3 regions of the Lysinibacillus canaveralius genome follow, and region 3 is predicted to be linked to each of the others. Evidence: a T-box and tRNA genes for the amino acid it is inferred to sense, from the RefSeq annotation. Region 3 holds a T-box; the other regions hold tRNA genes.

Region 1 (6,248 bases), 1.2 Mb from region 3:
GATGGACAACAGGTTGATATTCCTGTACTACCTCCCCACCGTTTGAGAAATGGGGGGACGCAGTAGGGTAGGGTAAGCAGAGCGTTGGTTGTCTCTGTTCAAGCAGTAAGGCGTGTGTGTAGGCAAATCCGCACACTGTAACGTTGAGCTGTGATGACGAGTCCGTATGGACGAAGTTCCTGATCTCACACTGCCAAGAAAAGCCTCTATCGAGGTGGGAGGTACCCGTACCGCAAACCGACACAGGTAGTCGAGGAGAGAATCCTAAGGTGTGCGAGAGAACTCTCGTTAAGGAACTCGGCAAAATGACCCCGTAACTTCGGGAGAAGGGGTGCTCTGGTAGGGTGAAAGCCCGAGAGAGCCGCAGTGAATAGGCCCAGGCGACTGTTTAGCAAAAACACAGGTCTCTGCAAAACCGTAAGGTGACGTATAGGGGCTGACGCCTGCCCGGTGCTGGAAGGTTAAGAGGAGCGGTTAGCGCAAGCGAAGCTGTGAATTGAAGCCCCAGTAAACGGCGGCCGTAACTATAACGGTCCTAAGGTAGCGAAATTCCTTGTCGGGTAAGTTCCGACCCGCACGAAAGGCGTAACGATCTGGGCACTGTCTCAACGAGAGACTCGGTGAAATTATAGTACCTGTGAAGATGCAGGTTACCCGCGACAGGACGGAAAGACCCCGTGGAGCTTTACTGTAGTTTGATATTGAATTTTGGTACAACTTGTACAGGATAGGTAGGAGCCAGAGAGCCCGGAGCGCCAGCTTCGGAGGAGGCGTCGGTGGGATACTACCCTGGTTGTATTGAAATTCTAACCCATGCCCCTCATCGGGGCAGGAGACAGTGTCAGACGGACAGTTTGACTGGGGCGGTCGCCTCCTAAAAGGTAACGGAGGCGCCCAAAGGTTCCCTCAGAATGGTTGGAAATCATTCGTAGAGTGTAAAGGCACAAGGGAGCTTGACTGCGAGACCTACAAGTCGAGCAGGGTCGAAAGACGGGCTTAGTGATCCGGTGGTTCCGCATGGAAGGGCCATCGCTCAACGGATAAAAGCTACCCCGGGGATAACAGGCTTATCTCCCCCAAGAGTCCACATCGACGGGGAGGTTTGGCACCTCGATGTCGGCTCATCGCATCCTGGGGCTGTAGTCGGTCCCAAGGGTTGGGCTGTTCGCCCATTAAAGCGGTACGCGAGCTGGGTTCAGAACGTCGTGAGACAGTTCGGTCCCTATCCGTCGTGGGCGTAGGAAATTTGAGAGGAGCTGTCCTTAGTACGAGAGGACCGGGATGGACATACCGCTGGTGTACCAGTTGTTCTGCCAAGGGCATCGCTGGGTAGCTATGTATGGACGGGATAAGTGCTGAAAGCATCTAAGCATGAAGCCCCCCTCAAGATGAGATTTCCCATTACGCAAGTAAGTAAGACCCCTGAAAGACGATCAGGTAGATAGGTTCGAGGTGGAAGTATGGCGACATATGGAGCTGACGAATACTAATCGGTCGAGGACTTAACCAAATTTTGTGTGCTGCACAATGAAACGTTTATCCAGTTTTGAAGGAATAAGTTTCTTTCAAAGAAGCACGGAAGTCAGCGGAACTTCTGCTAGAACGCCACATCCTGTGGCAGCGCAGAAGCCATTGCATCCATGCAGTAGTGAAGTGATGATGGCAGAGAGGCCACACCCGTTCCCATACCGAACACGGAAGTTAAGCTCTCTAGCGCCGATGGTAGTTGGGGGCTTCCCCCTGCGAGAGTAGGACGTCGCTTCGCTTATTTTTTTTGGAGGATTAGCTCAGTTGGGAGAGCACCTGCCTTACAAGCAGGGGGTCGGCGGTTCGAGCCCGTCATCCTCCACCATAAATGTTATATATCGGAGGGGTAGCGAAGTGGCTAAACGCGGCGGACTGTAAATCCGCTCCTTCGGGTTCGGCGGTTCGAATCCGTCCCCCTCCACCATTTTGATAGGGGCATAGTTCAACGGTAGAATAGAGGTCTCCAAAACCTTTGGTGTGGGTTCGATTCCTACTGCCCCTGCCATTTTTTATTTCTTGATTTTTACTTACATAATATAGTGGCGATTGTGGCGAAGTGGTTAACGCACCGGATTGTGGTTCCGGCATTCGTGGGTTCGATTCCCATCAGTCGCCCCATTCATTTTAAACAGTAGGTTCTATAGTATATTTTGGGGTATAGCCAAGCGGTAAGGCAACGGATTTTGATTCCGTCATGCCTAGGTTCGAATCCTAGTACCCCAGCCATTTTTTATGAGCCATTAGCTCAGTTGGTAGAGCATCTGACTTTTAATCAGAGGGTCGAAGGTTCGAGTCCTTCATGGCTCATCACTTTGTATATATCGGTTTAGGGAAAATAGCGACGCACAGGATTTACAATCCTGAGGTAGGTGACTACCTTACCAATTCGTTTATTCTGGGACCATTCATATTACAAATTAGCGCCCGTAGCTCAATTGGATAGAGCGTCTGACTACGGATCAGAAGGTTATGGGTTCGACTCCTGTCGGGCGCGCCAATGAATGTACGGGAAGTAGCTCAGCTTGGTAGAGCACTTGGTTTGGGACCAAGGGGTCGCAGGTTCGAATCCTGTCTTCCCGACCATCCAAATTTATATGACTGAAAATATATGGGGCCTTAGCTCAGCTGGGAGAGCGCCTGCCTTGCACGCAGGAGGTCAGCGGTTCGATCCCGCTAGGCTCCACCAACCATATAATTAAAGATCCTGGCGGCGTAGCTCAGCTGGCTAGAGCGTACGGTTCATACCCGTAAGGTCGGGGGTTCGATCCCCTCTGCCGCCATCTTAAAGAGCTTTTGTGACCTCAGACGGCTAAAAACGTCTAGTTACACAGCTCAAAGTCTTCTTATAAGGCTTAGCAGGTAAATATTTAAACGGAGGAATACCCAAGTCCGGCTGAAGGGATCGGTCTTGAAAACCGACAGGCGGGTTAAACCGCGCGGGGGTTCGAATCCCTCTTCCTCCGCCATTTTTTAAGTAGAAATGGTACAATATATACATACTTCAGCAAAATAATATTATCGCGGGGTGGAGCAGTGGTAGCTCGTCGGGCTCATAACCCGAAGGTCGTTGGTTCAAATCCGGCCCCCGCAACCAAATGGTCCCGTGGTGTAGCGGTTAACATGCCTGCCTGTCACGCAGGAGATCGCCGGTTCGATCCCGGTCGGGACCGCCATTTTTGATAAAGGGTCAGTAGCTCAGTTGGTAGAGCATTAGATTGAAGCTCTAAGTGTCGGCGGTTCGATTCCGTCCTGACCCACCATTTCATCTGCGGGTGTAGTTTAATGGTAAAACCTCAGCCTTCCAAGCTGATGTCGTGGGTTCGATTCCCATCACCCGCTCCATTTATATGTAATGGGCCTATAGCTCAGCTGGTTAGAGCGCACGCCTGATAAGCGTGAGGTCGATGGTTCGAGTCCATTTAGGCCCACCATATATAATATTATTCCGAAGTAACTCAGTGGTAGAACAATCGGCTGTTAACCGGTTGGCCTTATGTTACAGAATGTTATCTTCACAGCTATGGCCCGTTGGTCAAGTGGTTAAGACACCGCCCTTTCACGGCGGTAACACGGGTTCGAATCCCGTACGGGTCATCCTAAAGTATGCAGCGATAAGCTGCATACTTTTTTATTATTTCCATGAAATAAAATTGAAGGCTAGTCCTTGTGCTAGTCTAAAAGAAAGCATATTTTTTATTCTCCAAAAGACACATAATATCTCCCAACTAGACGTAACACGCATAATGGCCCTCTCTTTATGTTGGAAATCTTCATCCGTCGAAGGTTATTGTATTTCTTCTGGCCTTTTTATGAAGTGCCACCTGTTTTTTAGTATAACGTAGTGCCTGCTTTGTTTTACCACGGCGCTCATAATGATCAATCAACATTTCGTATACTTCGCTGCGTAAATTGATATCTTCTTGTCCTTCAACAATTTTTACTGCCTTTTCTAAAGCCAGCATCGCAGGACGGGAATCTTTGTTGGTCATATGGAACTTGGCACGTGTTAAAAGAGTTTTAGCATATTCTTTTGGCATAATCTGAAAATCTTCATAAGCTTCGCAGGCTTCAAGCAGCTCAGTCATTTCTTCTAGGTATTCCAAGGCGTAAAGTGTATCTGCACGATTTAACAAGTAATGGAAAAAATGACCGATATTTGATTGGATTTCCTCCCGACAGGTTGTCCAAAGCTCATCACTTATTTTAAGGGAGAGCTGTGATTGACCAAGAAGAATATGACACCTTTGAATATAGAGGAGAGTCGTAATTTTATGCTCTGTCAGCTTTCTTTCCTCTGCAAGCGGCAGCGCATAGGTGAATGCAGTAATTGCCTCTTCATAATACTGACGCGACAATTTTTCAATCCCTAACAGTACGTGATACTCTACGTCCCGATTAGTGTCCGCTTCCTGCTGCCTATGTGCTTGGTAACTTGTAAATATCTCATGGAAATTCTGTATTTCTCCGCGTATGTAGGCAATACATGCAAGCCGGTACAGGCAAGGTCTTATATGTTCTAGCTGTGATTCTTTTTTACATAATTTTAAAAGCCGGCCAAATAAGATCTTGGCTTCTTCATATTCTGCTGTTTGAAAAAGTGTTATGGCATAGTCCATTCGCGTCTGTAAGTATGGCATCGAAATCCTCCTTGAAGGTTTTCATTTAGTATTTCTATGAATGGAAATGGTAATACACGATGAGATAAATTCTAGCTTTCTGTGCTTACTTATTGAGAAATATTACATAAAAATAGAATTCTCCCCGTGGATATTATCTGTACCTCTTACAAAAAGGGCTGTCAAAGCAAATAAGATTTTCCATATACTCTGAAACCCCCAAAAAAATAGCCCTCCTATAGGAGAGCTATTTATCCAAAATCATATCAATTAATTCTTTTCGGTCCACCAAGTACACATCGTTGATATCCGCCAGCTTAATCGCTTGTTTTGTGAAATAGCTGTTGGTTACAACCCATGCTTCTGTAGCATCATACATCTTGACAGCACCGATGATCTCCTGCACAGCTTTCACACCGACCGAGCTAGAATAACGTTTTGCCTGCACAGCAATTACATCATGCCCATCTTTTAAAATGAGATCGGCCCCATAATCCCCGCTTGCCGCAGTATAGGATACTTTAAAGCCGCGACGTTTAAATAATTCACCTAGGAAACGTTCAAACTCCTCGCCTGACATTCGATCGACCTCGGCAATATCAGCTTTTCGAAGGCGTGCAGACTCCCGCCAATACTGCCAGAACTTAAAGGCAATTCCTATAAATACATAGACGCCAATTCCGCCAGCAATCCCTTCAAGGGTTCTAATATAGTACCAGCCAATACCTCCTGCAATCAAAATTAGTAGCAACTGCAAGTATGGAGTGCGTTTTTTTCTCTTTCTTCGACGTTTCCGAAACATACTTTTCTCCTTTAGATATAATACGCAATTATATCATAAAATAAGTACGTATGTTTGCATCAATTGTCGATTATTCGGTTATTCCCTGCAATATATGCCGAAAAGAACAAAGAAATGGCAATTATAATAAAAATAAAGTTCGGTATGAACCAATCACCCGTCATATCCTTGATTAATCCAAAGCCAATCGGACCAATTGCGGCCAGTAGATAACCAATCGACTGAGCGAAGCCAGAGAGTTCCGCAGCTGCATAGGCTGTGTTTGTCCGCAGTGTAAAGAACATCATAGCAAGGCTGAAAGAAGAACCGCCGGCAAAGCCTAGGCAGATCATCCAGATGAACGCATATTCGGTCCATTCCATAAGCACGCCTGTAAAGCCGATTAAGTAAAAGATAGTGAATATGACCACAATAGGTCGTTGGTTGGTCATTTTCCCAGCGATTATTGGTGTCAGGAAAGTCATTGGAATTTGGGCAAACTGTAATACCGAGACAAGCCAGCCTGCTTTGTTTGCATCAATTCCCTGTGCGATATAGATTTCTGGAATCCATGCTGCTGTTGTATAGAAAATAAAGGACTGCAGCCCCATTGCCAGCATGACGGCAATCGCAATAGGAGAACGGATGAGAGAAGACCATCCCTTACTATTTGAAGCGCCTTCTCCTAATGTTACCTTTTCTCCGCGCAGCTGAGGAATCCAAAAGAAGAGAGCAGCTACTGTAACCACAAGAGCTAACGCTAAAGCAATCTGCCAGCTAGATCCTGATGCAACGGGATAGCTGATTCCTGCACCAATACCGGC
Region 2 (11,197 bases), 2.1 Mb from region 3:
AACACGTGAAATTCCGTCGGAATCCGGGAGGACCATCTCCCAAGGCTAAATACTACCTAGTGACCGATAGTGAACCAGTACCGTGAGGGAAAGGTGAAAAGCACCCCGGGAGGGGAGTGAAAGAGAACCTGAAACCGTGTGCCTACAAGTAGTTAGAGCCCGTTAATGGGTGATAGCGTGCCTTTTGTAGAATGAACCGGCGAGTTACGATTACGTGCGAGGTTAAGTTGAGAAAACGGAGCCGCAGCGAAAGCGAGTCTGAATAGGGCGAAATAGTACGTGGTCGTAGACCCGAAACCAGGTGATCTACCCATGTCCAGGGTGAAGGTGAGGTAACACTTACTGGAGGCCCGAACCCACGCACGTTGAAAAGTGCGGGGATGAGGTGTGGGTAGCGGAGAAATTCCAATCGAACTTGGAGATAGCTGGTTCTCTCCGAAATAGCTTTAGGGCTAGCCTCGTGATTGAGAATACCGGAGGTAGAGCACTGTTTGGACTAGGGGGGCATCTCGCTTTACCGAATTCAGACAAACTCCGAATGCCGGATATTTATACACGGGAGTCAGACTGCGAGTGATAAGATCCGTAGTCAAAAGGGAAACAGCCCAGACCACCAGCTAAGGTCCCAAAGTAATCGTTAAGTGGAAAAGGATGTGGCGTTGCTTAGACAACCAGGATGTTGGCTTAGAAGCAGCCATCATTTAAAGAGTGCGTAATAGCTCACTGGTCGAGTGACGCTGCGCCGAAAATGTATCGGGGCTAAACGATTCACCGAAGCTGTGGATTGACATCTTTGATGTCAGTGGTAGGAGAGCGTTCTAACTGCGTTGAAGTCAGACCGGAAGGACTGGTGGAGCGGTTAGAAGTGAGAATGCCGGTATGAGTAGCGAAAGACGGGTGAGAATCCCGTCCACCGTATGACTAAGGTTTCCTGAGGAAGGCTCGTCCGCTCAGGGTTAGTCGGGACCTAAGCCGAGGCCGACAGGCGTAGGCGATGGACAACAGGTTGATATTCCTGTACTACCTCCCCACCGTTTGAGAAATGGGGGGACGCAGTAGGGTAGGGTAAGCAGAGCGTTGGTTGTCTCTGTTCAAGCAGTAAGGCGTGTGTGTAGGCAAATCCGCACACTGTAACGTTGAGCTGTGATGACGAGTCCGTATGGACGAAGTTCCTGATCTCACACTGCCAAGAAAAGCCTCTATCGAGGTGGGAGGTACCCGTACCGCAAACCGACACAGGTAGTCGAGGAGAGAATCCTAAGGTGTGCGAGAGAACTCTCGTTAAGGAACTCGGCAAAATGACCCCGTAACTTCGGGAGAAGGGGTGCTCTGGTAGGGTGAAAGCCCGAGAGAGCCGCAGTGAATAGGCCCAGGCGACTGTTTAGCAAAAACACAGGTCTCTGCAAAACCGTAAGGTGACGTATAGGGGCTGACGCCTGCCCGGTGCTGGAAGGTTAAGAGGAGCGGTTAGCGCAAGCGAAGCTGTGAATTGAAGCCCCAGTAAACGGCGGCCGTAACTATAACGGTCCTAAGGTAGCGAAATTCCTTGTCGGGTAAGTTCCGACCCGCACGAAAGGCGTAACGATCTGGGCACTGTCTCAACGAGAGACTCGGTGAAATTATAGTACCTGTGAAGATGCAGGTTACCCGCGACAGGACGGAAAGACCCCGTGGAGCTTTACTGTAGTTTGATATTGAATTTTGGTACAACTTGTACAGGATAGGTAGGAGCCAGAGAGCCCGGAGCGCCAGCTTCGGAGGAGGCGTCGGTGGGATACTACCCTGGTTGTATTGAAATTCTAACCCATGCCCCTCATCGGGGCAGGAGACAGTGTCAGACGGACAGTTTGACTGGGGCGGTCGCCTCCTAAAAGGTAACGGAGGCGCCCAAAGGTTCCCTCAGAATGGTTGGAAATCATTCGTAGAGTGTAAAGGCACAAGGGAGCTTGACTGCGAGACCTACAAGTCGAGCAGGGTCGAAAGACGGGCTTAGTGATCCGGTGGTTCCGCATGGAAGGGCCATCGCTCAACGGATAAAAGCTACCCCGGGGATAACAGGCTTATCTCCCCCAAGAGTCCACATCGACGGGGAGGTTTGGCACCTCGATGTCGGCTCATCGCATCCTGGGGCTGTAGTCGGTCCCAAGGGTTGGGCTGTTCGCCCATTAAAGCGGTACGCGAGCTGGGTTCAGAACGTCGTGAGACAGTTCGGTCCCTATCCGTCGTGGGCGTAGGAAATTTGAGAGGAGCTGTCCTTAGTACGAGAGGACCGGGATGGACATACCGCTGGTGTACCAGTTGTTCTGCCAAGGGCATCGCTGGGTAGCTATGTATGGACGGGATAAGTGCTGAAAGCATCTAAGCATGAAGCCCCCCTCAAGATGAGATTTCCCATTACGCAAGTAAGTAAGACCCCTGAAAGACGATCAGGTAGATAGGTTCGAGGTGGAAGTATGGCGACATATGGAGCTGACGAATACTAATCGGTCGAGGACTTAACCAAATTTTGTGTGCTGCACAATGAAACGTTTATCCAGTTTTGAAAGAACAAGAAAAACTGTGGATTTTTAATAAAAAACACTTGAAATTAGCATAGAATATGCTATAATAAATCTTGTCTTTTAAGAGTCTAGTGATGATGGCAGAGAGGTCACACCCGTTCCCATACCGAACACGGAAGTTAAGCTCTCTAGCGCCGATGGTAGTTGGGGGCTTCCCCCTGTGAGAGTAGGACATCGCTAGGCTTCCAATAAAAATATTCCGAAGTAGCTCAGTGGTAGAGCAACCGGCTGTTAACCGGTTGGTCGTAGGTTCGAGTCCTACCTTCGGAGCCATTCTTCTTGGAGAGTTGTCCGAGAGGCCGAAGGAGCACGATTGGAAATCGTGTAGGCGGGTAACACTGTCTCAAGGGTTCAAATCCCTTACTCTCCGCCAGATTATATTTAGAGACGTTTTACATTGGCCCGTTGGTCAAGTGGTTAAGACACCGCCCTTTCACGGCGGTAACACGGGTTCGAATCCCGTACGGGTCACCACTTATTAAAATCATAAGAAATAACCAGATGGAGGATTAGCTCAGCTGGGAGAGCACCTGCCTTACAAGCAGGGGGTCGGCGGTTCGAGCCCGTCATCCTCCACCATCTTAATAACATTGTCGCGGGGTGGAGCAGTTCGGTAGCTCGTCGGGCTCATAACCCGAAGGTCACAGGTTCAAATCCTGTCCCCGCAACCAAATGGTCCCGTGGTGTAGCGGTTAACATGCCTGCCTGTCACGCAGGAGATCGCCGGTTCGATCCCGGTCGGGACCGCCATTCTTTATAAAATATGGGTCAGTAGCTCAGTTGGTAGAGCATTAGATTGAAGCTCTAAGTGTCGGCGGTTCGATTCCGTCCTGACCCACCATATTTCCAAAATGCCGGTGTAGCTCAGTTGGTAGAGCAACTGACTTGTAATCAGTAGGTCGTGGGTTCGACTCCTATCGCCGGCACCATTTGGAGGGGTAGCGAAGTGGCTAAACGCGGCGGACTGTAAATCCGCTCCTTAGGGTTCGGCGGTTCGAATCCGTCCCCCTCCACCATTTTAGGGGCATAGTTCAACGGTAGAATAGAGGTCTCCAAAACCTTTGGTGTGGGTTCGATTCCTACTGCCCCTGCCAGTTTTTTTATTTCATGAATTTTACTTAAACAATACAATGGCGATTGTGGCGAAGTGGTTAACGCACCGGATTGTGGTTCCGGCATTCGTGGGTTCGATTCCCATCAGTCGCCCCATCCTTTTAAGTAAATTCCTTATAATGGCGGTTGTGGCGAAGTGGTTAACGCACCGGATTGTGGTTCCGGCATTCGTGGGTTCGATTCCCATCAGTCGCCCCATTACTTTTTAAATAACTTGCATATTATATTATTGGGGTATAGCCAAGCGGTAAGGCAACGGATTTTGATTCCGTCATGCCTAGGTTCGAATCCTAGTACCCCAGCCATTTGCGGAAGTAGTTCAGTGGTAGAACACCACCTTGCCAAGGTGGGGGTCGCGAGTTCGAACCTCGTCTTCCGCTCCAATATTCTTTTTACGGCGGCTTAGCCAAGTGGTAAGGCACAGGTCTGCAACACCTTTATCACCGGTTCAAATCCGGTAGCCGCCTCCAGATTTTTTTGATCGGACATCCGGTTTTTTTTTATCTTAATAATTTGCGGAAGTAGTTCAGTGGTAGAACACCACCTTGCCAAGGTGGGGGTCGCGAGTTCGAACCTCGTCTTCCGCTCCAATCCATGCCGGTGTGGCGGAATTGGCAGACGCGCACGACTCAAAATCGTGTTCCTTCTGGAGTGTCGGTTCGACCCCGACCACCGGTATCTTAACTAACGAGAAACATGGTTATAGTAAACTTCACAGTATATTCTGTGGAGTTTTTTTTATTTTTCTTTTGCACGACAGAATAATTAAGAATCGTGTGCACTGAACCGAGGAAGAAGCATTAGAAATTCAATTATATAAGGGAAGGCAAAGCAAAGGACTACTCCAACTTTAGTAAGCAAAAATTGAAGTAGCCCTAAGAGAACCAGCCTATTATCGTAGCGTCAATTTAAAATAATAGGGTTTTCTAAATATTTATATGTCAGTTTCCTAAGAATTCTTAGGAAGTTTCTGAACTTGATTATCTTGTTTCTGATAAACATAAAAATACAACAATCCAACAAAAAGGGCCCCGCCTACAACATTGCCTAGGAAGGCTGGAATGATGTTTTCAATAAGATCAATCCAATTAAGCTGTCCTGCAAAAATCGCTGCTGGTATCACAAACATATTGGCAACAACGTGTTGGAAGCCAATCGCGACAAAGGCCATGACTGGGAACCAAATGCCGGCAATTTTCCCGATAAAATCATCTGCTCCATAAGCCAGCCAAATTGCTAGACATACAAGCCAGTTACAACCAATCGCTGATATAAAGGTTTGTAGGAAGGTTTCATCTACTTTTGAATGTGCCACTGCCACCGTTTTATCCAAATATGGGCCTGTTTCAGTTAAACCCACCACATGACCAAAGAAATATGCTACAAAAAGAGCTCCAACTAGATTTGCTAAAGTGACCCAAAACCAATTATGTACGAGATTCCCTAGAGATATTTTCTTTGCATAAAACGCCATGGATACCGACATTATATTTCCTGTAATCAATTCTGCCCCAGCAAGGACAATTAAAATAAGCCCAATTGGGAATACGGCACCTCCGATTAAGTTAGCAAGACTCCCCCATTCCGCTGGCAAATTACCTATGACACGAATATCTAGTAAATAACCCAATGAAATAAATGCTCCCCCTAAAAATCCAAGCAGCAACAAATGGGGAAAAGGAAGTTTTGTCTTTGTCACCCCTGCTTCTATCGTTATCTCTGCAATTTTTTGTGGTTTATGAAATGCCATAACCATTCTCCTCCTAGCTGTCATTAAAAAAAGGTAGCACCTTAAAAACCTTTTAATTAAAAGGTTTTTGAGATGCTACCTAACGTCTTTGCACTCGATACAAAGAAATCAATCATCATAATTTATACTTAAATAAAATCATATAAAAGCAAAAAAGCAGGTCTTACCTAATCACCATTTTATGTTTTCACCAGGTTCTATTTTAACGTATAACAGCATTTAGTACAAGATTTGATTTTAGATAATCTTTTCTTCGGTAGTTTTAAATTCCTTTTTAACCGGCTCTTGTATCTGTTGTGTTTCTTCTTTAAATGGTTGATTTAATATCTGACCTAAATAATGTCTCCCGACACCAAGGGCTAATACTCTCGCATAAAAATTAAGAGTAATGTGAAGTGAAAAACGATAGCAATGTATTAAAATTTTGATATTAGACGGTTTTAGTACCGCTCAAAATCGAGTTCCTTCTAGATTGTCGATTCGACCCTGATTAATGGTATCAAAGTGCCAAGGGATCCTTGATTATTCAGGGGTTCTTTTTTCTTTTCGTAAATAATGGCAAAAGATTTTACCTTCACGAAAGCATGTATTCATTTGTAATCACCATACTACTACTGATGAATGGAAGATAGGTGACTATAATGAAAAGAAAAATACTTATTGCTTTTATTTTAGTTATTATTATTTGTGGAGGACTTGCTCTCGCTATTTCCATGTCGCCGACTAAAAAGTTAAATAGCGTTCCCATTACAACGCAGCAAAAACCGGTTGTTTTGGTCACAGTGGATTCGTTAATGACTGAGCCCCTACAAAAGGCAATTCAGGAGGGAAGGGCTCCTGCTTTCTCGTTTTTAATGAAAAATGGAGATTTTTATCCAGAATTTATTAGCTCTTATCCGACGATGTCTGTAACTATTGATAGCACCTTGTTAACGGGAACTTATACAAATGGTCATAAGATTCCGGGCTTGATTTGGTTTAAAGAGGATGAGGATCGCATGGTCAGCTATGGAAGCGGTATAAGGGAAATGTGGGACAACGGTATAAAGAATGTAGCAGCCGATAGTGTGATTCGCCTTAATGAATCGCATCTAAGTAAGGATGTGCAGACGATTCACGAAGAGCTGGCAAACGCTCAATTGCAATCGGCGTCCATTAATGGCCTATTATACCGGGGAAGCACTCAGCATGAATTACATGTACCGAAGCTGCTCTCTTTTGCAAAGCTATTGCCGAAGGAGATAAAGGTGAATGGACCAGTGCTATTGTCACTTGGTGCGTTATCTCAATATAATCCAGAGAACGATCGGTATAAATTCAGCTGGAAGCGAATGGGTGTCAATAATGATTTCACAGTAAATGAGCTAAAGTATATACTCGAGCAAAATAAGCTTCCGATGTTTACCCTAGCTTATTTTCCTGATGCCGATGCCTCTATACACAAAAATGGTCCTAAAGATACAAAAGGAATTGAGAAGGCAGATCAAGGCCTTCAAGAGCTATTCAATCATTTTGAATCGTGGGAGGAAGCCATTCAGGAAGTAACATGGATTGTCCTAGGTGATAGCGGTCAATCATCGGTAAAGGAAGAGAAGGAGACAGCTTTAATTGATTTAAATGATGTGTTGAAGGACTATACGTTTTGGGAGAACGGAAAAGAGAATGCAGAGCTGGCTATTGCCATTAATGAGAGGATGGCATATATCTATCTGCATGATGAGCAAATTCCATTTTCTGAAGTATTAGATATTTTAAAAAAGGATGAACGAATTGGTTTTATTGCCTGGAGTGATCAGCAAATTAATTATGTTGTGAAACCAAAGGGAGAAGAACAATTTACATTTTCACCAAACGGGCCGACTATCGATGAGTACGGCCAATCATGGCATTTGGATGGTGATTTGTCTCTTTTGGATGTAAAGAAGGATGAACAGGGAGCCCTGTATTATCATACGTACCCTGATGCGCTTGCAAGGCTGCATGGAGCACTTCATTCACAAGAAGGAAAGGTAATTATCGTAGATGCAAAGCCTTCTTACGAGTTTATAGAAAAACATAGTCATGATCATGCGGGCGGTGGTGCGCATGGCTCTCTCCATCGTGTGGATTCTGTGGTTCCGCTCATTGTTACGGGCGAAATAGAGAAACCGCCATCAAACCGGCTTGTAGATGTGAAGAAATGGGTTTTAGACTTGATGGGCGGCTCTTAAATAAGAGCCACCTCAGCCAGTTGACAAACGCTTTCATCCAGCATTGCTTGCTTCGCTCGTTCCCTCATGAACTTAGGTTCTATTCGCGTCTTCGCTCGTTGATACTCCTTGTCTGGCAAGTGTTTTCAAGACAGGCTGGGTAAAAACGCCTTTTTATTAAAGTTTCTTAGAAGACATGAAGACAAAGTCATGAAACGATTTTGTCTTCACTCCGAGGCGGCTCTTGAATAAGAGTCGCCTTTTTTGGAGAAAAGATGATACAGTCCAAAGAGGAGGGAACATTTCATCAGAGCTTAACTATGAGGAAGGGGCAGCCATATCGCCTTTCACTGCAATTACGCCCAATTTTTCCTTTTGTAAAAAATAGCCCCCATTAAAGAGCAAAGTAGACAAATACCAGCTAGCATGCCAATTTCAAAGTTATATTCATGTAACGCCTCTCCATTAAAAGTTCCCTGTAAAAGATCGACTACATAGGTGAGGGGCAGAAATTTGGAGATAGATAATAAGGTATCCGAAAACATCTCTTTTGGCATGGTCGCTCCGGATAAAAACAACATGAGAAAATAAGAAAGATAACATAATAGATTGGTCATCTTGCTGTCTCGAGCAATAGATGTAAAGAGGAAACCAATTGAAAAAATAGCGGCGATAGAAAGTAAAATCGCAATACTGATAGCCCACAATTCCCCTTCATACTCCACATCATAAGCAAGCTTCCCTACAATAAATAATAGTAAAAATCCGAGAAGTGTCATGATGATATTTACCGCTGTCTGGATCCAAATAACAAAGCCTTTTCCAACAGGCGTCGCGTCCAATCGTTTATAGATTTGATGTTCTTTGTAATGAGCGAGTGTCAGCGGAAAGGCCATCAAGCCAGTTACACCGATAATCATGGCACAATAGGCAGGAATAGATACATCAATTGTTCCATAGCCATCAAAGTAAACAGTCGGTTCATTGCCATAAATGCTTCCGTAAAGTAATAGCAGCAATGAAGGAAATGCAAACGTAAAAAAGAAGCTGAAAAAATCACGTGTGTATAATTTCATTTCAATCATAAAAGTATGATAAATTTTCGTCATTTCATTACCTCCGATAATAGTGCTCCTTTTTTAGGGGAAACTAATAGATACAGCTGCTCCAAATTCAAGTTATGCTTCCGCTCAGAAGGGGTTATCTGATTTTCTGCATACTGGCGGAATTCCTCTAATGTCCCCTCAAATTGTTTATGACCGTCTACTAAATACAGCAAGCGATCTGCTAAGTGTTCAACCTCATCTAAATAATGAGAAACGAGAAGTATGGTAGTTCCTGCATTGCGGATATTGAGCAGGCTTTGCCACATCATCCGTCTTGCCTCTGGATCGAGCCCAGTGGTCAATTCATCTAAAATAAGCAGCTTTGGCTTTGGAAGCAAGGCTAATAGGATAGAGAGTTTCCTCTTTTCCCCTCCCGATAATTTTTTGATAAGAGTATTTTCACGCTTTTGTAAATCCAGCTGCTTTAGCAAAAGACGCCAATCTGCCGGGTGGTCATAGAAAGCTGAAAAATAAATGCATAGCTCCTTCACTTTCATTTTGTCAGGGTAATCAGCCTCCTGTAATTGAATGCCCATCTGTTTATATATCCTCTTCCGATTCAAGTGGGGAGTCACCCCGAGCACAGATACCTTGCCAGAACTAGGCATTCTTAACCCTTCAATACATTCTACTGTTGATGTTTTTCCAGCTCCATTCGGTCCGATGATGGCGTAGATTTCTTGCTCTTTTATGGAAAAGGATAAATTTTGAACAGCAATCGTTGTTTTATACTGAATGGAAAGGTGATTGACTGTCACGATTTTGTTTTCCATTTCTTCATCTCCTCCTTTATTTGAGATAAATATATACAACAGAGACAGCGGCAACAATGCATTTTGAGTGAGATGTCCAAACGGGTGTGTAAGATGCCTTATAGCGGTTTAACATGCATTTTATGGATAAATATGTATGATATAATTTTTGCGAGGGGGGATGATCGTGCGGGTAGAGGTGAGGATAGATCCTACGTATAAGGAGCCATATGCGACAATTCATGTATCAAAGCTTTCACCGGCAGTACAGGCAGCTATTTCACTTTTACAAAGTGAAGGGGAGGAACAGATATTAACAGCCCAATCGGATAATAAGACATATATCCTTGAACCGGCTTCTATTATTTTGATTCGAACAGAAGGGCGTGAACTCGTTTTATATGATGATGATAATAATCGGTATATTGTAAATAAACCTTTATATGAACTAGAGCAGCAGCTTGGCAGTGATTTTATTCGCATTTCGAAATCAGCGATTGTTCATTTCCGAAAAATAAAGCATGTCGAAGCTTCCTTCAATGGGACGATGGAGCTTGAGCTGGCATTAGGGCTCCGTGAAGTTATTACCCGAAATTATCGAAAGCAATTTAAAGAGAGATTGGGGGTTTAATATATGTGGGTTATGAAATATTTCGCATCTGGAGTCAGCTGGGGATGTACGGTTTTTGTATTCGTCAATCTTATTGGCTACTGGCTTGGCGGAGCGGTATTTTTAGATGCTGTGATGGCTGATTTTACGCGTCAGGCAGTAGGATCTATGATTGTAGGGGTCGCCTGTGCATCACCAGCTTTTGTATATCAAATAGAACGCTTGTCATTCTTCCAGCAATCCCTCATCCATTTTGTTGTTGGCTTAACGGTCTTCTTCCTCGTCGCTTTTTCTTTGAACTGGATTCCAACCAATTCTATGTCATTGATTATTTCAGTAGTTTTGTTAAATATATTGATCTTTACATTTGTTTGGTTTCTCTTTTATCTGTACAACCGCTTGGAGGCTAAAAAAATGAATCGGAAAATTAATGAACTGATTAACAGAGAATAGTTTGAGGAATAACTCAATAGTAAGTGAAAGGAACCCTTTTTTCAGAGGGTTTTTTTATTTTAGCCATATGAGACCCCGGGTTTAAGGACGCTTTTATAAGCAAATAGGAGCGCATGAAAGGAATAGGGCTTTTCGTCGATAGGAGGAAGAGAAATGTCCGTAATAAGTAATATTAATTAGCATGAAAATTTTCCTTTACTGAACGAATGCGTCTAGATGGAAAGCATTAATTTGCTTCTACTATATCGTTTACAGCGCCATTCTCTGCTAAATTATTAATAGGCAAATTTTAGATGATAAGAGGGATGCATCCTTAATAGACGTTATTTACAATTCTTCCTTATAATTGTTTTTTTCGGGGTGGCTGCATGACATGGCATAGGGAGAATGTTCTTCTGGAAAAGGGAATACAAACAATGGTCTTGCAGGATGGTTTTACAAAGGGTTGTCTTCCTTCTTCTAAAATACGTAGAGTTGAGATCAGAAGTTCATGAATACATGAAGCTATGATCGGTGAATGCAGTAATGAGTCAGCTGTATTACCAACATCGAGATGACTACTATGAAGAGCTTTGCTTTCTTTCAATAAGGAAGAAGAAATATCATTTAAATAAAATTAGGTTTAATCAACACAGAAGGGGGCACCATCTTGGCGAAACGCTA
Region 3 (11,197 bases):
AAGCAAATGACCCGTCGGCAACTTGCTCGACAGGCTTCTTTACGTCCAAATACAATTAATGACCTCTGTACCCGCCCTGTAAAATGTCTACATATGCGCATACTTTCTATCTTATGTGATACATTGCAAGTGTCTATTCAAGACCTACTTATATTAGAGCCTATAGACTAAGTAATGAAGCCTTATCTCACTGTTATGCCCTCTGCAAACCTATTGAAACCCACTTCATAGCAGGCTTGCAGAAGGCTTTTTCTATCTATTTCATTTCATTTTTTGTTTTTCTTTTTTCTTCCTTTTCCTTTAATTTCTCCTGTACCAATCTATCAATTGCCGCTAGTCTAGCTTTTCGTGCTTCTGGCCAAAGGAATTGCTGAAACAATACGCCTTCCCCATTTTCTAGGATTATTCTTGGAAAATATTTGGCTATTAATTTATTTCTATACCTCTGCATCTCTTTACTCAATTTTTCTCCATCTTTCTTACGTTCTACCATGTAAGCCTCACTCTTTTCTGTTTTAAATTTGGTTCGTACAATAATATATATAATAAAAAGTTGAAAATTTTTAAGTAACCACTCAACTTCCAAACAAAAAAACACTTAATTTTCTATGAGTTAAGAAATTAAGTGTTTTTGATTCGCCTAGCAGGCAATGGTTATACAATTCTATCTGACAGCTTACTTAAAAAAATCACTATTTTCAAAACGGTACGCTTCAAGTCTTGGCAGGTTTTTCTTTGATAAATTAATTCCCCACTCCGCTTTGCTTTTTTGTCCTTCTTGGTCATAATCACGACTCACAAAAACTTCATCTGGATGTTCCCATACAGTAGATGGTATTAAGTAAAAATCAGGTGCTTTATCTTCATGAAGAAACACCAACGCTAAAAATACATTATTTCTCAATGTAAATACATGCTTCTGTAAAAAAACATAGCTTAATTTTCTACATGTTTTCACTTGAATATCATAGTATTGCCCATCTTTTCTTATAATAAAATCAATTGCCTTGTCATCTACCTCAGATGTATATACATCACAACCATACAGTGTAAACTCCATCTTCGTTGCATATTCACCAAAACGTCCTACCTGTAATTTGTTCAATTCACTAATCTTACGTTTTTTCAACTTGCTCTCCCCCTACAAAATATATCCATATCCAAATGATACGCTTATACGTACCACTAATTCTTTCATTATATGCTAACTTTTTCTTTGTAGTCAATATCATTCGATTGTAGGGATAGCTATGGCGAAAAAGATTAAAGTGAACATCCATGAATTAACTAAACAAAAAGGGATCTCCCTTCGAGAATTGTCTCGATTAACAGATATACGTCATGCCGCTTTAAGTGAGCTAGCCAATCAAAAAAGGCAAAATATTAATTTCCATCATATCGAAAAAATTGCAGAAACATTAGAGATAGAAGATATTCGAGAAATTATTGACCTGATAGACATAAAAGATTAAAAAAGTCGCCTCCAGTGTTGGAAGAAGCGACTTTTTTTATCGTCATTATTAATAAAATTGTATACAACCTTTTGTTCAAACCCCGTTCCCTCTATATGGTTAGCGTAGAGCAAGAGTACCTTTTTTGTCTTTCTTATTGTTTATCGCCACGAGCATTGGCAGTATCATTTGTTTTTTATTATTTCCTACTCTTACTACCCTTGCCATGTAAAAAGTCATCTCGCATACTTCTCACGCTTTTTATTGTTTAGTAATACTCATTGATGGCACTGCCTTCATGATATTTGATTCTGGACATGGCTTGACTTTATTTTATCAACAAATTCTAATTTCTCTTTTACTCTCCTGTTATGAGCCGTAATTCTATATTCTTATTGTTTTAACCACAAAAAAAACCTTGAAAGATGGTTAGCCAATCAAGGTATTAAAAATACTTCTCTAATTTTCACTCCTTCAAAATCTTGTTTGCCTATTTTCTTACTAGTTAAGACACTATCGCTTTGTTGCAATCAAGTAGTAGTGAACTTCTTTATGTTATAATGTTTTTAGATATTCTATTTCTTCATCTGTCCATTTTTTATGAATCAACTCACAAATTTGATCAGAGAGAGAGAAAATCTCGTTCCACTCTGAACTTTTTTTTATAGAAGGACTGTCCCATACTTTTATTTGATCTACCAAAAAGTATACACTTTGTAATTCCCGACATTTCCCTAAAATTTCCTCATCTATAATTCCTTCATTACTTAGTCTATCAAGAGTAAATTTACTTAAGTAAGCTGGTGCCTCTATTGCAAACTCTTCAAGAAGATAATACTCAATTAACTCATCTGACAATGTTAAAACATTAGAATTCGAATGTTTTAAGGTCTCTAAAAGTAGTTCAAATGATTCTCCAATTGTTATCACAATTTACTCCCCTTCTTTAATCAATTTGTATTGCCTTACCTTTATCGTCAATGGTAGGAACATAACCATCCTCTATTTTATATATCTTCACTTTTTTTGTTTGTCCATTTGAAAATCCATAGTATGAACCTTTATGGACGCCTCCACCACCATGATAGAACACACTTCCATCTGGATTAGTGAACTTCCAACCAGAACCATTTCTACCGTAAACACCTTCTACCCAATTTGGTCCTAAAGTTGACTTAACTTCACTTTTAGTACTTCCATACAACTTTTCAGGGTTCGTAATAATGTCGTCAAATGACGTAGGTTTCCATTGAACATTTCCATTCCCATATTTATCTTTAAAATAATTATTCCAGTCTTGTCCAGATACTGGATTCTCTGCTCCAAAATCTACTTTAGCTCCGCTGACTGGCTTATTATTACCCGTACCCTTATCAACGGTCTTCCCTGTGCTCTTCACATCATCAACAGCCTTACCTGCATTCTTCGCAGCACCTGCAACGTCCCCAGCCTTATCCAATAGCTTCACAGGTTTAAAGAGGAAAGAACTCAACGCCTGAAAATATTCACTATTTGATGCATTCGGGTCAAGGATAGTTTTCATGTCCTCTGCAAAGAAATCATACGTGGCCACAGCATATGGCGCCAGTCCGTCCGGTGTACCTGAGCCATTTCCCCCAAGCACCTTCCGCATGCCTTCATAGGTGATCTCTTCCTTCGCCGAATAGGTACCAGGTGAGGACGGGCTGCTAACATCCATGCCTTCTGCCTGCTTGGCCAGTGCAGCATAGATTTCCTCCAGATCTGGATCGCTGCTTTTGCTTACCTGCTGCACCGTTTCGCTTGTTTGATTGCCTGGTGATAGGTTCCCTAAGCCGAGCATCACAGGGCCATACGTTGGGTAGGACTTTTGCGCAAATCCGCCAAAGCCGAATCGGATTGGCGCCATATTGGATAAGGAAGCCTGCAGCATCAGAATAAGCTGATTCTGTTCATGCAGCGCATAGGCCACACTGCCGACTGGTGCCTGCTGGGCAGCTATCGCCATGCCCAGGCTGGAGCGGGAAGCCATCGCAGACCAGGTATCAGCTGGGAAATTGACATCTGTCAACCCCGCCTGGAACAGCCCTTCGATGTTTTTCACCCATTCCTTCATCGACTGAATACTTGTTTCGATGGGGAGCAGCTGTGCCGTCTGCGTGCTATCAAATGTATGTAGCGCCTCTACCGTATCATCCCGCTTTGTTTTGGCATCCGCGATACTTTCATGGACAAGCGTATCATCGAGCTTCGGCAGGCCGACAATATCGGCTACCTCGTCCATAATGGCATTGGCTTCGTCTGTCAGCGCTGTCGTGATATCAGCGCTCGCTGTGAGTCCTTCCTCCACCGTTGTTTCGAGAAATTCTTCTACGATATGCCCATCATCCATCGGCTCTAATGACGAGAGTGCCTGCTGGGCCTGCTGGAGGATTGTATTGAACTCCTCTTTAAACGATAGGAAATACTGAAGAAAAGGAAGATGGCAGGACGTGTAGAAGTCGCGGATTGCCTGGCCGCCCTCCCCTTTCAGCGCCTCCTCCATGTTCGTCAGTTCCTCTACTGCCTTCTGGATGGCGGTCATTTCCTTTTCCAGCCGGTTCATTCGGTTGATGTTACGGGTCAATCCATCTTGGAGATGATCGACATCCAATACCTTCATTATATCACCCACTCCAATTTGTCTAGAAGTATTTCCACAGTCTTCCTTACTTGTTTCCAAAATAGCTGTACTTTCCCTTTAACATAGGAAAACCTTGAAAAGCAGAACGCTGTCCAAGGTAAATAATAACCATATTATTACATAATAAGGAACTTCTCTAAAACCGCTTTTCATCCTATTTTTTCTTATACTATTCCATCTAATTATGCCTACAGAATGCCCTGAAATTATGTAACATATCAATCATTTTTCCAGCGAACAAAAGTGAAAATATTCTTATTTCAAACTGTTTCCAACAAGCCAATTCAGCCTAGTCCCATTAGCAAATAGTTATTCTTTTTAATGGATATATAATCCAAATCTATATGGGAAAGTGATACAATGATGAGCAGAATGAAAACTGCTAGAGTATCTCTTGCTTCCCATGTACTATGAAACTCTCTATCATACAAGGAGGTTTATTCATGACAACCGATCAATTCAATACCATTACGGATGCCCTATTACAATCCTGGTCCTTACGATCAAGCTCCAAATGGACAAAAGACAATCCAGCTAAGGGGCAATGTGGTGTCACTGCATTAGTCGTAAACGATCTATTTGGAGGAGACATAATGAAAACAAAGCTTCCCGGCGGCTGGCATTTTTACAATGTTTCAGGCGGTAAGCGCTATGATTTTACCGCCTCTCAATTTAACGAAGATCTCATTTATACAGACACCCCCTCTAACCGGGAAGAAGCCTATGCGGATACGAATGAAGGGCAGTATCGCTACTTGAAGCAGGTCTGCAGCTTATACGTATCCCTTCTTGTCTGTTCAGACGGGATAACTAGCGAATATTTTTATAATTGACAAATTCTCAAATGCGATTATAATAGACAACAATATCTGCATAACGAAGATTTGTTTCGACATTTCGGAGTATAAGAGTAAAAGCGATGAAAAGAACGAGTAGTGTTGATGGAACTTACAGAAAGCGGCCGGTTGCTGAGAGGCGCAAGGAAAGTCAGCATGAATACATCTTGGAGCTGCGTACCGAAACATAAAGTAGGCTACGCCGGAGTTGCACCCGTCATCCATGCAGGAGGTATCGCATTTTGGCCGTACCGAATGAGGAGAGTTATGTGAGTAGCTCTCGAATAAAGGTGGTAACACGTTCCTGCACGTCCTTTAGGGTTTTCCCTAAAGGGCGTTTTTTGTTTTACTCTTATAGAGCTTGCAATATTAAATTATTTAATATTACAAGGAGATGTTATTTATGTTTTTAAAACCAAAAGAGCAGTTGGAAATCATTAAAAAAGGTGCCGATAAAATTGTCGATGAGGCCGAATTACTAGTAAAGCTGCAGCGCTCTTATGATGAGCAGAAGCCGCTGACAATTAAACTCGGCCTGGACCCTTCTGCACCTGATATCCATTTAGGTCATGCGGTTGTGCTGCGTAAGATCAAGCAAATGCAGGATCTTGGCCATCACGCGGTCATTTTGATTGGTGATTTCACTGGACGTATCGGTGATCCGACCGGCAAAGCAAAGGGTCGGGTTGCTTTAAGTGATGAAATGGTGATGGAAAATGCAAAAACATATTGCGAGCAAATCTTCAAAGTGCTGCATCCAGAAAAGACGACGGTCCGCTTCAATAGTGAATGGCTTTCGACCTTAACGTTTGAAGAAGTAATCAAACTGGCGGCAACAACGTCCGTTGCACGGATTTTGGAGCGCGATGATTTTCAGAAACGCTACAAAAACCAGGTCCCGATTGGCATCCATGAATTCTTCTACCCGCTTATGCAGGCATATGATTCAGTCGAGCTAAAAGCCGATATCGAGCTCGGCGGGACAGATCAGACGTTTAATATTCTGATGGGGCGTACATTGCAGAAGCATGTAGGAATGGAAAAGCAAATCGCCATTTTCATGCCGCTTCTTGAAGGGCTTGATGGCGCAGAGAAAATGAGTAAAAGTCTAGGTAACTATATCGGGGTGAACGAAGCACCGGAAGTAATGTTCAAAAAGATAATGGAGGTTCCAGATCATTTAATTATCAAATACTTCGAATTGGCAACGGATGAACACCCAACTGTTGTCAATGGCATAAAAGAGCGGCTGCTGCAAAACGAAAATCCCCGTAATCTCAAGCTTGAGCTGGCGCAGATCATTACACGTCTATACCACGGGGATGAAGCGATGAAGGAAGCCCAGCACTATTTCAAGACCGCTTTCCAGAAGAAGCAGATTCCTGCAAACATCCCAAGCCTTTTAGTTGAAATCGACCAGGAGCTGCTGCAGGACGTGATTCCCCAGCTGATCGAGATGGGGCTTGTGAAAAGCAAAAGTGAGTTTGTTCGATTACTGAAGCAAGACGGCGTCTCAGTAAATGGGGAGAAATTAAATACGGAGGAGCTTTCCCGTGTCCTTATGAACGGCGATGTACTGCAAATTGGCAAAAAGCGATTTGTGCGGTTTGAAAAATAAACTCTCTTTCATTTGAAGGCTTTGATCCAATTAAAAAGCTGTCCACAAAAGTCATTCGACTTTTGTGGACAGCATTTTTCATTCTACATTTTTTTAGCAACAAGGGTAAAGCTTTTATCCTCTCGTGTCTCAAGGGAAAAGCTGGCGCCTCTTCCTTCTGATACGCCAAGGACAAGCTGCATCCCTTCCCACATCGGCATCATCGATTCGTGCATATAGTACGGGACATCCCCTATATGACCGATCAGCTTTTCTTCCCTCCCCTCGTAGCTTTCCCATTCTACAATGATATTACGGTTTGCGAAAACTCGTATCACTACTTTGATGAATGGAGAAAGAAAATTACTCTTTCTATTTCAATGAAAATACGTATATTTATCACTCTTCCTGAGACGGTTATATAGATATTTTTCTGCGCCCCTATTGATTTCCCAGCTCTTCTTTTTCTATTCTTTATTTTTGGTTTTCGTATGGATGATTCTATATGGGATTCACACTATTTTTCTATTCTTCTTCTTTTCGGAGTGGAGACCCTTTCGCGCCGCCTAACGTTTCGGCTTAAAAATTCATATAATAATTTATAGATTAAACACTACGCATTGGACTGATGGAGATGAATGAAGCTCAAATTAGTGCTTGGCTTGAGGCTATTGGCACGACCCTATCGGCAATAGGAAGTACCCCTTCCAAGATTTTGCCGGCTTCCGTATTAAATGATTTAAATCTAATCGGCAATGTACTGCAGGCAGTGGGAAGCGGTATTATTCCTGAAGATGAGGAATACCTCGATCAAGTCGGGAGTAAAATTCAGGCATTAGGCAATATCGTCACAATTCAAGGCTTTTTTGTAGAGGACCAGCAGACGAGCCAGCTCCTGAATACCCAGGGAAACCTCATTCAGGCATTAGGTGGAGGGGTTAGTTTAGACTTTGAGAATAATCAAACGGTAAATGAAGCATTAAATAATATTGGGAATGCTATTCAGATCATCGGCAATGCATATCAGGCCATCTCGATTAACTATCCATCCAACAGTAAAAAGGCGCAGGAACTCAATACAATCGGCAGCTGGATCCAAGCTGTGGGATCCGTTCTTTCTGCTCTAACGGTGGATAGTTCATGAGGATGACTATCCATCTTCTTTGGATGCCTTTTAGCTAATGACTTTCCTCCAGCTTATCCCCTCTTTCAGAGTTTTTCTTCCATGTTTTTTTGCGTTTATCCTCCTCTCTTTTTACACCTATCAGATTTGCCAAAATAAAATGACCCCCAAGCCTAAAATTTTTGTTTTTCATAGCAGAAAGAGCAACAGACGTGTTTCCATAAGAAAGTCCTGGGTAAGCTAAAATTAGAAAGGAGAGGAAGTAAATATGCCACGAAAACTGATTTCAGCTATCAAAGAACAATCGCTCCCGTTAAATGATCAAAGTTTGGACAAGGTATTAGAGGCAATTGGAAATGCCCGAATTGTCATGATTGGGGAAGCATCACACGGTACATCGGAATTTTATTCAATTCGTGCTGAACTTTCAAAGAGATTAATCAATCAAAAAGGCTTTAATGTAATTGCTGTAGAAGGAGATTGGCCTTCTGCTCAGGCAGTAAACCGCTATGTTAAAGGCTATGGAAACGAAGAAGAATCAGCAAGGGACGTACTGTTGAAATCCTTCAACCGGTGGCCGACATGGATGTGGGCAAATGAAGAGATAGAGCAGTTTACGGAATGGCTGAAGGAGAAAAACACATTATTAGATAAGAAGGTCGGTTTTTATGGTATTGATCTATACAGCCTTTATGAATCCATTGATGAGGTTCTTAACTTTTTATCGGAAAATCCTCAGTACAACGTAGATCTGGAACATGCACGGAAGGCATTCTCCTGCTTTGAACCTTACAATCGAATGCCAGAGCACTATGCTCTTTCTGCCGCCCGTTTTACAGAAGAATGTATTAGCGAGGTATCGAGCTTGTTGAAGTCATTGAGAAATCATGAAGAGCAGTATCCGGACAAGCATGAAGAGGATTTGAATGTCATCATGAATGCGCTTGTCGCCAAAAATGCGGAACTCTATTACCGGGAGATGATGCAGGACGCCATTTCGTGGAATACGCGCGACCAGCATATGGTTGAGGCGGTTAATGAATTAATCAAGTACCACGGAGAGGATGCAAAAATCATCATTTGGGAACATAACACCCATATCGGGGATGCTTCTGAAACCGATATGAAGAATGAGCAAATGATCAATGTCGGTCAGCTCATCAGAGAGCAATATGGAAAAGACAATACATTTGCTATCGGGTTCGGCACGTATGAAGGTACTGTTATCGCTGCGGACAGCTGGGGAGATCCTTTGAGAGTAATTGATGTACCGCCAGCGAAATTAAATTCATGGGAAGGCCAGCTGCGTGCAGCCGGTGAGGAAAACAAGGTGCTGCTTTTCACAGAAGATAATCGAGAATTGTTTAATGAGTGGATTGGTCACCGCGCGATTGGTGTTGTATATAATCCCGAATTCGAGGCATATGGAAACTACGTACCTTCTCGAGTCGGCAGCAGATATGACGCTTTTATCCATATTCATCAATCAACGGCTTTACGGCCTTTAAAAGAGTAGCTGATAGAAGCCTCACCTTCTCTTTCTCAGCCTCATTGTTAACCTCATAAATACCCTTCAAAATATGGTATCGAGTTAAATCTTCATACCATATTTTTTGATGTCTCTCTTCTTGTATAAGCAAGCCCCTTTGGTAAGGCAAATAGCATATAATGTATGTATGAAAATAAATAGAGTAAGGTAGGAAAATAATGAGGATTTCAAGAGAAACATTAGAGAGCCAGCAAATCTGGATATACGCAGCTGCACTTTTAGTTGGAAGTATTGTCGGTATAGCAAGCGAATCTCTCGGAAATCGACTGGAGATATTGATATCACCTTTTATCGCCATATTAATGTATAGCATGTTCACGCAAATACCGTTTTTAGCGTTAAAGAAGACGATACATAATGGGAGATTTCTAGTTGCACTGCTCATCGGAAACTTTATACTTGCCCCGCTTGTTGTCTGGGTTCTGCTCTTATTGTTTCCCCAGACATCAGCTGTATTAATCGGTGTTTGTTTAGTATTACTTACACCATGTATTGATTACGTCATCGTCTTCACGCAGCTGGGGAAAGGGGATGAAAAACTAATGCTGGCAGCAACCCCAATCCTTTTAATCGTTCAATTGCTCCTATTACCTGTTTATTTATGGCTGTTTCTAGGAGAAGGGATTTCACAAATCGTTCATATCGAGCCATTTATAGAAGCGTTTCTGCTGTTGATTGTTATCCCCCTCCTTTTAGCGCTCGGGACACAGCTGTGGGCTAAAAAACAAACAATAGGAAAGCAGCTGTTTCGAGCAACTGGCTGGCTCCCCGTTCCGTTTATGGCTTTCGTATTGATCGTGGTTGTAGCTTCACAAATTCCAAAAGTATATCACGATTTTGAAGTAATTATTGGGGTCATACCAATTTATATATCATTCCTAGTAATCATGCCTCTTATCTCTCGGCTGCTCGTTTCAATCTTTCAATTAAGTATTGGGGCAGGACGGGCTCTGGTTTTCAGTACAGGAACTCGAAATTCTTTAGTCGTTCTTCCATTAGCTTTCGCCTTACCTGATTCGATAGCTGCGTTGACCGCTGCTGTCATTGTGACACAAACGATTATTGAATTGGCTGGTGAGTTAATTTATATTAAATTGGTTCCTAATTTGATAGTAAAGGATAGCCCAGACAATAGAAGGATGAGTTAAACGAATGGAGATTGATTTTCTCTAGTGCCTGGTTGCTTGCTATAAACAAAAATCCAATCCGTTAAGTTTTATTAAAAGTCAAGTTTTAATTATCTATACGTATTCTAACAACAGAATATAATGTTAAACATTATGGTTGTTCAAGACGGATTCCAACAGGGTTTCGTCTTTTTATTTTATTAGCAATTATTAAATGGCGAAATTTAGTTGTTAAATAGAGCGTTTATTTATTGTAGTTTTATAAGAAGGTTGATCATTTTTAAAAATTGGATTATCAACTATTTCTTTTTATTCAACAATCGCACCCGATTGTTGAATAGCTGGACTAATTAGAAAATCCACTCAAAGAACTTTGCAAGAATGAAAAGTGGTACTCCAACGAGTAATAAGCCAGCATGGCCCAAAACATGAGAAAAGAAAGTCATTCGTGCTGCTGAAATGCTCTTGATTAGGGAGCGTCAAAATTTGTTGAAGCTAGCTCTTGCTCAAAGGTAAAAAGTGGTGTTTCGTCGAATATAATAAAATATCTATCCAAGGTTATATAAAGGTTAGTTTAACGATTGTTGTGTTTGGCGGGGAAATACTCTTATGGATAAAAGAACTCGTTTAAATGAACATTAGATGTCACATCCCCTCGCCCAAAATGTCTAAAACTTTCATCGATCTCCTAAAGGGAGGCAATTTTATGTTCCTAGGATGCCGTTTAACGATAGCCTGTTAAATTACTTAGGACTGTACTCGTGTTTTATTGCCATTGAAGCTAACATATGCCTTGTCTAGAATTCTCTGGTTGCTGTTTGGAAATTTCCAAGATTAGATGAAAAGGGGAAA

Evidence for each region. A T-box is a leader RNA that pairs with one kind of tRNA and senses whether it is charged. The one in region 3 lies ahead of tyrS (tyrosine--tRNA ligase), so its partner is inferred to be a tRNA-Tyr.
Region 1: it encodes a tRNA-Tyr, which carries the amino acid that the T-box ahead of tyrS (tyrosine--tRNA ligase) is inferred to sense. The anticodon was not compared.
Region 2: it encodes a tRNA-Tyr, which carries the amino acid that the T-box ahead of tyrS (tyrosine--tRNA ligase) is inferred to sense. The anticodon was not compared.

The regions. Positions count from the first base shown of each region.
Region 1 covers NZ_CP154840.1:152,550-158,797, forward strand. Annotated here, with positions in the region: rRNA gene AA0Y26_RS00745 (23S ribosomal RNA) at 1-1,510, shown strand, start outside; rRNA gene rrf (5S ribosomal RNA) at 1,650-1,765, shown strand; tRNA gene AA0Y26_RS00755 (tRNA-Val) at 1,777-1,852, shown strand; tRNA gene AA0Y26_RS00760 (tRNA-Tyr) at 1,868-1,951, shown strand; tRNA gene AA0Y26_RS00765 (tRNA-Trp) at 1,959-2,032, shown strand; tRNA gene AA0Y26_RS00770 (tRNA-His) at 2,070-2,145, shown strand; tRNA gene AA0Y26_RS00775 (tRNA-Gln) at 2,179-2,253, shown strand; tRNA gene AA0Y26_RS00780 (tRNA-Lys) at 2,262-2,334, shown strand; tRNA gene AA0Y26_RS00785 (tRNA-Arg) at 2,448-2,524, shown strand; tRNA gene AA0Y26_RS00790 (tRNA-Pro) at 2,534-2,610, shown strand; tRNA gene AA0Y26_RS00795 (tRNA-Ala) at 2,638-2,713, shown strand; tRNA gene AA0Y26_RS00800 (tRNA-Met) at 2,734-2,807, shown strand; tRNA gene AA0Y26_RS00805 (tRNA-Ser) at 2,901-2,993, shown strand; tRNA gene AA0Y26_RS00810 (tRNA-Met) at 3,047-3,121, shown strand; tRNA gene AA0Y26_RS00815 (tRNA-Asp) at 3,125-3,200, shown strand; tRNA gene AA0Y26_RS00820 (tRNA-Phe) at 3,212-3,287, shown strand; tRNA gene AA0Y26_RS00825 (tRNA-Gly) at 3,296-3,369, shown strand; tRNA gene AA0Y26_RS00830 (tRNA-Ile) at 3,382-3,458, shown strand; tRNA gene AA0Y26_RS00835 (tRNA-Glu) at 3,550-3,621, shown strand; gene AA0Y26_RS00840 (hypothetical protein) at 3,798-4,664, opposite strand; gene AA0Y26_RS00845 (restriction endonuclease) at 4,891-5,445, opposite strand; gene AA0Y26_RS00850 (CynX/NimT family MFS transporter) at 5,505-6,248, opposite strand, start outside.
Region 2 covers NZ_CP154840.1:3,768,497-3,779,693, reverse strand. Annotated here, with positions in the region: rRNA gene AA0Y26_RS19180 (23S ribosomal RNA) at 1-2,503, shown strand, start outside; rRNA gene rrf (5S ribosomal RNA) at 2,629-2,744, shown strand; tRNA gene AA0Y26_RS19170 (tRNA-Asn) at 2,760-2,834, shown strand; tRNA gene AA0Y26_RS19165 (tRNA-Ser) at 2,843-2,934, shown strand; tRNA gene AA0Y26_RS19160 (tRNA-Glu) at 2,961-3,035, shown strand; tRNA gene AA0Y26_RS19155 (tRNA-Val) at 3,065-3,140, shown strand; tRNA gene AA0Y26_RS19150 (tRNA-Met) at 3,156-3,232, shown strand; tRNA gene AA0Y26_RS19145 (tRNA-Asp) at 3,236-3,311, shown strand; tRNA gene AA0Y26_RS19140 (tRNA-Phe) at 3,327-3,402, shown strand; tRNA gene AA0Y26_RS19135 (tRNA-Thr) at 3,415-3,490, shown strand; tRNA gene AA0Y26_RS19130 (tRNA-Tyr) at 3,494-3,577, shown strand; tRNA gene AA0Y26_RS19125 (tRNA-Trp) at 3,582-3,655, shown strand; tRNA gene AA0Y26_RS19120 (tRNA-His) at 3,695-3,770, shown strand; tRNA gene AA0Y26_RS19115 (tRNA-His) at 3,797-3,872, shown strand; tRNA gene AA0Y26_RS19110 (tRNA-Gln) at 3,905-3,979, shown strand; tRNA gene AA0Y26_RS19105 (tRNA-Gly) at 3,983-4,057, shown strand; tRNA gene AA0Y26_RS19100 (tRNA-Cys) at 4,071-4,144, shown strand; tRNA gene AA0Y26_RS19095 (tRNA-Gly) at 4,190-4,264, shown strand; tRNA gene AA0Y26_RS19090 (tRNA-Leu) at 4,271-4,352, shown strand; gene AA0Y26_RS19085 (formate/nitrite transporter family protein) at 4,624-5,424, opposite strand; gene AA0Y26_RS19080 (alkaline phosphatase family protein) at 6,066-7,634, shown strand; gene AA0Y26_RS19075 (ABC transporter permease) at 7,970-8,722, opposite strand; gene AA0Y26_RS19070 (ABC transporter ATP-binding protein) at 8,719-9,492, opposite strand; gene AA0Y26_RS19065 (LytTR family DNA-binding domain-containing protein) at 9,653-10,102, shown strand; gene AA0Y26_RS19060 (DUF3021 domain-containing protein) at 10,106-10,534, shown strand; gene AA0Y26_RS19055 (hypothetical protein) at 11,184-11,197, shown strand, end outside.
Region 3 covers NZ_CP154840.1:1,317,181-1,328,377, reverse strand. Annotated here, with positions in the region: gene AA0Y26_RS06520 (helix-turn-helix transcriptional regulator) at 1-171, shown strand, start outside; gene AA0Y26_RS06515 (hypothetical protein) at 257-586, opposite strand; gene AA0Y26_RS06510 (DUF4365 domain-containing protein) at 677-1,129, opposite strand; gene AA0Y26_RS06505 (helix-turn-helix transcriptional regulator) at 1,251-1,472, shown strand; gene AA0Y26_RS06500 (hypothetical protein) at 2,007-2,381, opposite strand; gene AA0Y26_RS06495 (ribonuclease YeeF family protein) at 2,398-4,092, opposite strand; gene AA0Y26_RS06490 (hypothetical protein) at 4,557-4,946, shown strand; T-box leader at 5,024-5,268, shown strand; gene tyrS (tyrosine--tRNA ligase) at 5,353-6,567, shown strand; gene AA0Y26_RS06480 (DUF779 domain-containing protein) at 6,651-6,884, opposite strand; gene AA0Y26_RS06475 (DUF6944 family repetitive protein) at 7,181-7,690, shown strand; gene AA0Y26_RS06470 (erythromycin esterase family protein) at 7,938-9,185, shown strand; gene AA0Y26_RS06465 (arsenic resistance protein) at 9,377-10,366, shown strand.